Regions from separate parts of the Pseudomonas rossensis genome, predicted to be linked through region 2. Evidence: predicted binding sites of a transcription regulator. Region 2 holds the regulator's gene; the other holds the start of a gene.
What was found. The regulator FliA, encoded in region 2, starts transcription of late flagellar genes. The targets are predictions, from matches to a motif close to CTAAAGTTTNNNNNNNNNNNGCCGNTAA.
Positions count from the first base shown of each region.

Region 1: flgM (flagellar biosynthesis anti-sigma factor FlgM) is a predicted target of FliA. The motif match lies at 2,714-2,741, and genes of this name have one in related genera.

Region 1 covers NZ_JBBWCB010000003.1:57,440-61,615, reverse strand. The annotation lists gene WLY71_RS01830 (MFS transporter) at 1-931, shown strand, start outside; gene WLY71_RS01825 (flagellar brake protein) at 997-1,743, opposite strand; gene WLY71_RS01820 (flagella synthesis protein FlgN) at 1,835-2,302, opposite strand; gene flgM (flagellar biosynthesis anti-sigma factor FlgM) at 2,351-2,677, opposite strand; gene flgA (flagellar basal body P-ring formation chaperone FlgA) at 2,828-3,589, opposite strand; gene WLY71_RS01805 (chemotaxis protein CheV) at 3,672-4,176, shown strand, end outside.
Region 2 covers NZ_JBBWCB010000022.1:46,782-50,957, reverse strand. The annotation lists gene WLY71_RS08880 (chemotaxis protein CheA) at 1-952, opposite strand, end outside; gene WLY71_RS08875 (protein phosphatase CheZ) at 990-1,778, opposite strand; gene WLY71_RS08870 (chemotaxis response regulator CheY) at 1,809-2,180, opposite strand; gene fliA (RNA polymerase sigma factor FliA) at 2,348-3,088, opposite strand; gene fleN (flagellar synthesis regulator FleN) at 3,085-3,915, opposite strand; gene flhF (flagellar biosynthesis GTPase FlhF) at 4,033-4,176, opposite strand, start outside.

The sequences.
Region 1 (4,176 bases), on a different contig from region 2:
GTTGATTCTGGTCATGCACCCGAGCCTGGGCCTTGAACTGCTGATGCTGGTCGCCTTGTGCTTCGCGCTGTGCCTGGTGCCGGTGGCCCTGACTCGCCGGATTCACCCGGCACCGTTGCACCCGGCACCGATGGAGCCGCGGTTCTTTATCAAGCGCGTGCCGCAATCCTTGAGCACGGTGCTGGGGGCGGGACTGATCATCGGTTCGTTCTACGGTCTGGCACCGCTGTATGCCTCACAGCAGGGGTTGTCCACGGAGCAGGTCGGTCTGTTCATGGGTAGCTGCATTTTTGCGGGCTTGCTGGTGCAATGGCCGTTGGGCTGGCTGTCCGACCGTTATGACCGGGCGCTGTTGATCCGCTGTTTTGCGCTGGTCCTGGCGCTTACCGCGTTGCCGCTGGCAATCATGCAGCAGGTACCGCTGGAGATTTTGTTTATCACCGGGTTCTGCTGTTCGCTGGTGATGTTCTGCCTGTATCCGCTGGCGGTGGCATTCTCCAACGACCACGTCGAGGGTGATCGCCGGGTGTCCCTGACAGCGATGCTGCTGGTGACCTACGGTGTCGGCGCCAGTATCGGGCCGCTGGTGGCCGGGGTGCTGATGAAGCTGTTCGGCAGCCACATGCTCTATGCCTTCTTCAGCTTCTTCGCGTTGGTGCTGGTGTGGCGGATTCGCCCGAAAGCGGTGACCAACCTGCATCAGGTCGACGATGCGCCGCTGCATCACGTCGCCATGCCGGACAGTATGTCGAGTTCGCCGTTGGTGGCTTGCCTTGACCCGCGGGTCGATGAGCAGGTGGTGCAAGACCAGATGCAGAACCCGATCAACCCTGATCCGGACCCGGAACCCGAATCAGAGCCCGAAACCGATCCACCGCCCGAAGACCCCGATGCACCTCGCGAGCAAAGTTTTACTGAGGCCAGGCCTTAAATTCCACGCATAAAAAAACGGGCAGTCACCGCAAGGGACTGCCCGTTTTCTATTGAAGCGTCGTATTACATGTCATCTTTGTCGAAGCGCCGCGCTTCGCGCTGAAGCTGATAGACGAACCGCTCGACCTGCCGCTGCACCAGCCCGCTCATGTTGTGAAAGCGTACGCCGGCGAAGGTGGTGGAGATCCTTTCTTCGAAGTGCAGGTAACGCAGCTCGACGGGTGCCGTCATGTTGCCAAAGGGCAGGGCGGCGATGAAGCGGTCATAGACCTGGCCCAGTTGCAGGCTGCCCGTGATGTCGCCTTCGAAGCGCAACTTGCAGCCGGTGGCGGAGATGTCCAATAGCTTGCCGCTGATCGGCGACTTGAGTTTTTCACCGCCCAGATCGACGTTGACCAGTTGTGCCAGCTTCAATGCGGCACGGAATGCATTGCGACGCTGGTGGTAAACCACCTCGGCCGGCAGGGCGCCACGGTAGCAGCGACCGCCACCGGATTCGTCGATGGTCAACGGGCCGTTGCTTTCCCAGGCAATACGCACGCCGTCGTGAAAGCCTTCGACCTTGAACGGTTCGCCGGCGAGCAGGAAGCGTTCACCATCGCGGGGAATCATTTCGTCCAGGGCAATCATGTTGCTGTCACGGTCAATGTCCACCAGATAACTCTGGAAGCGCTGGCTGCGCTCATGGAACGTGATGATCAGCGGATCATGGCTGTCTTGCAGCTGGCGCAGGTTGCTGGAGATCTCAAGGGGCGTGGTGAGCACCTTGGGTGGCTGCGGAGCATCTTCCGCGCTTAAGGCATTGAACACGGTTCATCAATCTCCAGACAAATATGACTACGGCTGGCCAGCATATTGCCAGCATGTTGCGCGTCTTGATAGTGCGCGCTTTTCAGCAGGCTCAAGCCTGACTGAGCGGGCGTGGCTTCGCAAGCATGGAGGTTGATCCGCGTGCATCATAGAGCGCTGGCGGCTCGCCGCCGTTGAGGATTTTCAGCTGATTGGCCGTCGCGGCCTGTTGCACCAGGATCGACTGGCCATTCTTGACGTTGGCCGCCTGGCACTGAGCGAGAAGATGGGTCAATACATCGCTCTGTTCCAACAGCTGATCGCCAATGCTCGAATGGCTGGCAAGTTGCTCCAGGCCGTTGCGATTGGTCGGCAGGTTGAGGCTGGCGAGGATTTCACTGCGCTTGCGGCCATGCTGATCGAGCAAAATGATCAATGCCTGTTTCTGCGCCAGAATCTCTTCGAGCAGTGGCATGTCGCGACCGTGCAAGGCGAGGGACTCGGTTTGCAGTAACTCCAGCAAGTGCTGTGCTGGAGCGAAATCGTCGGTGATCAGTTGCAGTAAATTAGTGTCGTGCATGGCTGGCCTTGGGTTTTAAGCGTCCAAAAGCCTGGCGCAGGCCTTGGCCTAGCGCTGGGCTTCGAAGTTGAGCAGTTTGCTGGCTACACGGTTGCTGTCGACTTTGTAGCTGCCATCGGCAATCGCTGCTTTCAACTCGGCCACGCGGGCGTTGTCGACGGCAGGCTGATCGCGCAGCTTGTCAGTGACCTTCTGCAACTGTTGAGCCTCATTGCTGAGATGTACCGATTCCCCGCTTTTGACGGTACTGGCCTGTTCGGCCGGGGTATTCAGCGGCGCGGATTTGCCGGTTTCGGCGGTTTCCTTCGCGGTGCTGGTACGTGTGCTACCGGTAAGTGACGAGGAACTGTTCAAACGGCTGAAATCGATGACCATGACAAAAAACCTCTGGGTATTTGGACGCTTGCCATGTTTTCGGCCATACCCGGAAAAACTTTAGGTCCATTTATCAATGAGCTTGCGCGCGTCAGCGCTTGCCCTGCATAGGGCACAGTCTAGGGAACAGTCGAGCGGCGCGCCAGTGTTCTACATGGCCACTTCCACCTGGCCGGGCGCGGTGACTTGCGCCTTGATGACCCGCTGGGAGTTGAGGTTTTTCACCCGAATCTGTTCGCGCAAGCCGCCGTTGGACAGCGCTTCACCCGGCATGCGCACGCTGAGCGTCCCACTGCGGGCGGTAATCACCACCTGGTCGCCCTTGCTGATGACTTCTGCCTGTTCCATGTGCACCAGGGTCATGACCTGGTCGGCGACCATTGGTCGGGTAAGTTTCTGCCCGATCGCCTGGTCGACGGAAGTCAGGTAACCCTGGCTGATCAGACTGATGTCACGCTCGCGCAGGGTCACATCCTGGGGCTCGACGATACCGGCGCGTCGCAGCGGGCGGGTGGTGGTCACAATGTCGCGAAACAGGCGCACTTGAGCGGGTACGAAGACCGTCCAGGGCGACGCGCCCTCGCAGCGCACCTTGACCGTAACCCGACCCAGCGGCGTGGCCGGGCTCTCCAGGGACGCTGTCAATTCCTTGTCGCACATGGGCATGCGCAGCCGCGGATCAAGCTGCTTGACCTCGATCTCGTAGCGGCCTTCTGTTTGACTGGTGGCCAGATAGTCTTCTACGGTGAATTCAAGAAAGCCCTGAGTGACGCCGATAAGCATGTCAGGCAAGGTAACCGCGTTAGCAAGGGCAGGGCAGCCAGCGTTGAACAGGCAGACGGCCGACACCGCGCAAAGCAATTTGCGGGCGTTTGATGTCAGGCGTCGGAAAAATGTCGGTTCTGTGTTCATAAGAGTTAAAAAGCAAGCGCCGTGCCGTTTAGTGATGAATGCGCGTCGTAACACACTTAAGCGTTGGTGTAGGAGTCTGTGCATGGCTGGTGTAATGGATGCGGTAAACCAGCGCACGCAACTGGTAGGGCAGAATCGCCTTGAGCTGTTGTTGTTCCGTCTCGACGGCCAGCAGCTCTATGGGATCAACGTGTTCAAGGTTCGGGAGGTGCTGCAATGCCCCAAACTGACGCTGATGCCAAAATCCAGTCCTGTCGTGTGCGGTGTGGCAAATATTCGGGGGGCGACCATTCCGATTCTTGATCTGGCCATGGCGACCGGTTCCGGTGCGCTGAAAGATCAAAGCAATCCCTTCGTGATCATCACGGAGTACAACACCAAGACCCAGGGTTTCCTGGTGCGATCGGTGGAACGCATCGTCAACATGAACTGGGAGGAGATTCATCCGCCACCCAAGGGCACGGGACGCGATCATTACCTGACGGCTGTGACTCGGGTCGACAATCAGTTAGTCGAAATCATCGACGTCGAGAAAGTGCTGGCAGAAGTGGCGCCGACTCCGGAAGCGATTTCCGTTGGCGTGGTGG
Region 2 (4,176 bases):
CCTTGGCAATTGGCGCCGCAACCGAAGCGCTGGCGCCCGACGCGGTACCGACTTCAGTGAACTTGCCTTTGCCGTGCAATTCGTCGAGCAGCGATTCGAACTCGTGATCGGAGATCAGATCGCCGCCAGCCGCTTTAGCGGTGGGCGCAGCCGGGGCCGGGACCGCAGCAATCGCCGATTCCAGCGCATCAACGGCAAAGTTACCCTTGCCGTGCAACTGATCGAGCAGTGCTTCGAACTCGTCGTCGGTGATATCGGAGCTGTCGCCTGCCGCTTTCGGGGTAGCCGGTGCGGCTGGCGCCGGGGCTACCGCATCGACGGCGAACTGGCCTTTACCGTGCAGTTGATCGAGCAACGACTCGAACTCGGCATCGGTAATTTCGTCGCTGCCCGCTGCATTGCTGCTCGGCGCTGGCACAGCTGCCGGGGCTTCTGCCTGAGCCTTGACGGCGTTCAGCGAGTCCAGCAGTTGTTCGAATTCGTTATCGGTGATGTCTCCCGATTCGCTCTCGGCGGCAGGTTCTTCCACCACTTCGGCGACCGGTGCCGTTTCATCGGCGGTTTGCGGTTCGGCCAGACGGGCCAGTGCCGCAAGCAATTCTGGAGTGGCAGCCGTGATCGGGCTGCGCTCGCGGACTTCGGTAAACATGCCGTTCACCGCATCCAGCGCTTCGAGAACCACGTCCATCAGTTCCGAGTCGACGCGACGTTCACCCTTGCGCAGGATGTCGAACACGTTCTCGGCGATGTGACAGCACTCCACCAGCTCGTTGAGCTGGAGGAAGCCGGCGCCTCCTTTTACAGTGTGAAAACCGCGAAAAATTGCATTGAGCAAGTCCGCATCATCAGGTCGGCTTTCAAGCTCGACCAGCTGTTCGGACAGTTGCTCTAGAATCTCGCCGGCCTCAACCAGGAAATCCTGAAGGATCTCTTCATCGGCGCCGAAGCTCATTAAGGGGGTGCTCCTAAAGGTCTAAAAACCTAAAAACCTAAAATCCAAGACTGGATAGCAAATCGTCCACATCGTCCTGACCGGACACAACGTCTTCTCTTTTATCGGCATGAATCTGCGGACCTTCACCCTGAGAGAGATGTTTTTGCGGATCTTTTTCTGCCAGCATCGCTTCACGGTCATGTTCGATGCCCGCAAAGCGGTCCACCTGACTGGCCATAAGCACGAGCTTGAGCAGGTTGCTTTCAACTTCGGTGACCAATTGGGTCACACGCTTGATCACCTGACCGGTGAGGTCCTGGTAATCCTGAGCGAGCAGAATGTCGTTGAGGTTGCTCGACACAACGCGATTGTCTTCGCTGCTGCGTGTCAGGAAACCGTCGACTCGCCGAGCCAACTCGCGGAACTCTTCAGCCCCGACTTCGCGACGCATGAACCGTCCCCAGTCGGTGCTCAAGGCCTGGGCTTCGTTGCTCAGGCCGTTGACCAGCGGCGTGGCGTTTTCCACCAGGTCCATGGTGCGGTTGGCAGCAGCCTCGGTCAGCTTGACCACATAACCCAGACGCTCGGTGGCATCCGTGATCTGCGAGACTTCCTCGGCTTGCGGCATGTGCGGGTCAATCTGGAAATTGACGATCGCGCTATGCAGCTCGCGAGTGAGCTTGCCCACTTCCTGATACAGGCCACGGTCACGGGTCTGATTGAGCTCATGGATCAGTTGCACAGCGTCGCCGAACCTGCCTTTTTCAAGGCTTTCGACCAGTTCGACCGCGTGTTTTTTCAGAGTCGATTCGAAATCGCCCTGTGAAGACTCGTTATGCTCCATAGCTCCCCCGTGGCGCAGTGGCTTCGCACATCAACCGATGCGTTCGAAAATCTTCTCGATTTTTTCTTTTAACGCCTGGGCCGTGAAGGGCTTGACCACATAGCCGTTAACACCGGCCTGGGCTGCCTCGATGATCTGCTCGCGCTTGGCTTCAGCGGTCACCATCAGCACCGGCAGGTGCTTGAGCTTTTCATCGGCACGCACGTGGCGCAGCAGGTCGATACCGGTCATGCCAGGCATGTTCCAGTCTGTTACCAGAAAGTCGATGCTGCCGCTGTTGAGAACCGGAATGGCAGTAGTGCCATCGTCGGCCTCGACCGTGTTGGTGAACCCAAGGTCACGCAACAGGTTTTTAATGATCCGCCGCATCGTTGAGAAGTCATCAACGATGAGGATTTTCATGTTCTTGTCCAATTCGACCTCCAAGCAGTCTTAAACGCGCCCAGCACCTGGACGCGCCATTTCAATCAATCCGGCAAAGCACTCAATGACTGTCTGGAGCACAACAGATCGGGACCGGTACGGTTCAACACCCCACCCGCCGCGTTCGCAGTGTCCCCACACTGCCTTCAGCGCGCTCGCCACTCCCCCAAACGCCCCCGCAAACGGGCCGCGCACTGGCTGTGTAACTGGCTGACCCGAGATTCGCTGACCCCCAGGACCTCACCGATTTCCTTGAGATTCAACTCTTCGTCGTAGTACAGCGCCAACACCAGTCGCTCACGCTCCGGCAAATTGGCAATCGCGTCCGCCAGCGCCGCCTGGAAGCGTTCATCTTCCAGATCGCGTGACGGCTCGAGATGAGCACTGGCGCCATCCTCGTGCAGCCCTTCGTGTTCGCCGTCCTGCAACAGATCGTCGAAACTGAACAAGCGGCTGCCCAGGGTGTCGTTCAAAATCCCGTAATAATCGTCGAGACTCAATTGGAGTTCGGCCGCAACCTCGTGATCTTTAGCGTCACGGCCGGTTTTAGCTTCAATAGAGCGAATTGCGTCGCTGACCATCCGGGTATTGCGGTGGACCGAACGTGGCGCCCAGTCCCCCTTGCGTACTTCGTCGAGCATCGCGCCACGGATTCGTATGCCCGCGTACGTCTCGAAACTCGCGCCTTTGCTGGCGTCGTATTTGGTCGACACTTCAAGCAGGCCGATCATCCCGGCCTGGATCAGATCTTCAACCTGAACACTGGCTGGCAGACGCGCCAGCAAGTGGTAGGCAATGCGTTTAACCAGTGGCGCGTAACGCTCGATCAGCTCGTACTGCGCGTCACGTGCCGACTTCTTGTAGAGGTTGTAGCCACTGGCTGTCATAGCACAGGTCCTGCGGTTTGTTGCACGAGGCGCTCGACGAAAAACTCCAGGTGCCCACGCGGGTTCGCAGGCAGCGGCCAGGTATCGACCTTCTGTGCAATCGCCTTGAACGCCAGTGAACACTTGGACCGCGGGAAGGCTTCGTAAACGGCGCGCTGCTTCTGCACAGCCTTGCGCACACTTTCGTCGTAAGGCACCGCGCCGACGTATTGTAAGGCGACGTCGAGGAAGCGATCCGTGACCTTGGTCAACTTGGCGAACAGGTTGCGACCTTCTTGCGGGCTCTGGGCCATGTTGGCCAGGACGCGGAAGCGGTTCATGCCGTAATCGCGGTTCAGCAGTTTGATCAGTGCGTAGGCATCTGTGATCGAGGTCGGTTCGTCGCAGACCACCAGCAAGACTTCTTGCGCTGCGCGAACGAAACTGACTACCGAGTCACCAATGCCCGCAGCGGTGTCGATCACCAGCACGTCGAGGTTGTCGCCGATATCGCTGAACGCCTGGATCAGGCCGGCGTGTTGAGCCGGGCTCAAATGAACCATGCTCTGTGTGCCGGACGCGGCCGGGACGATGCGGATGCCGCCAGGGCCTTGCAACAGTACGTCGCGCAGCTCGCAGCGGCCTTCGATCACGTCGGCCAAAGTACGTTTGGGTGTCAGTCCCAGCAGGACGTCGACGTTCGCCAGCCCCAGATCGGCGTCCAGCAGCATGACGCGCCGGCCGAGCTCAGCTAGAGCCAGGGACAAGTTCACTGACACGTTAGTCTTCCCGACGCCACCTTTGCCGCCGGTCACCGCGATCACCTGTACGGGATGCATGCTGCCCATGAATTTTCTTTACCTTGTCTTACTTAGACGGAGGCCACATTACTGGCTGCGCGTTCACTAACTGAACAATGCATGGCAGACCATCGATGTAGGTACAAAAACTGTTCATTTAATACCTCAGCCGACCTGCTTGGTCGGGCTGTGGTAAATATCAGCGAACATGTCAGCCATGGCTTCTTCGCTGGGTTCTTCTTGCATTTGCACGCTGACGGCGCGACTGACTAACTGATGACGACGCGGCAGATGCAAATCATCCGGAAT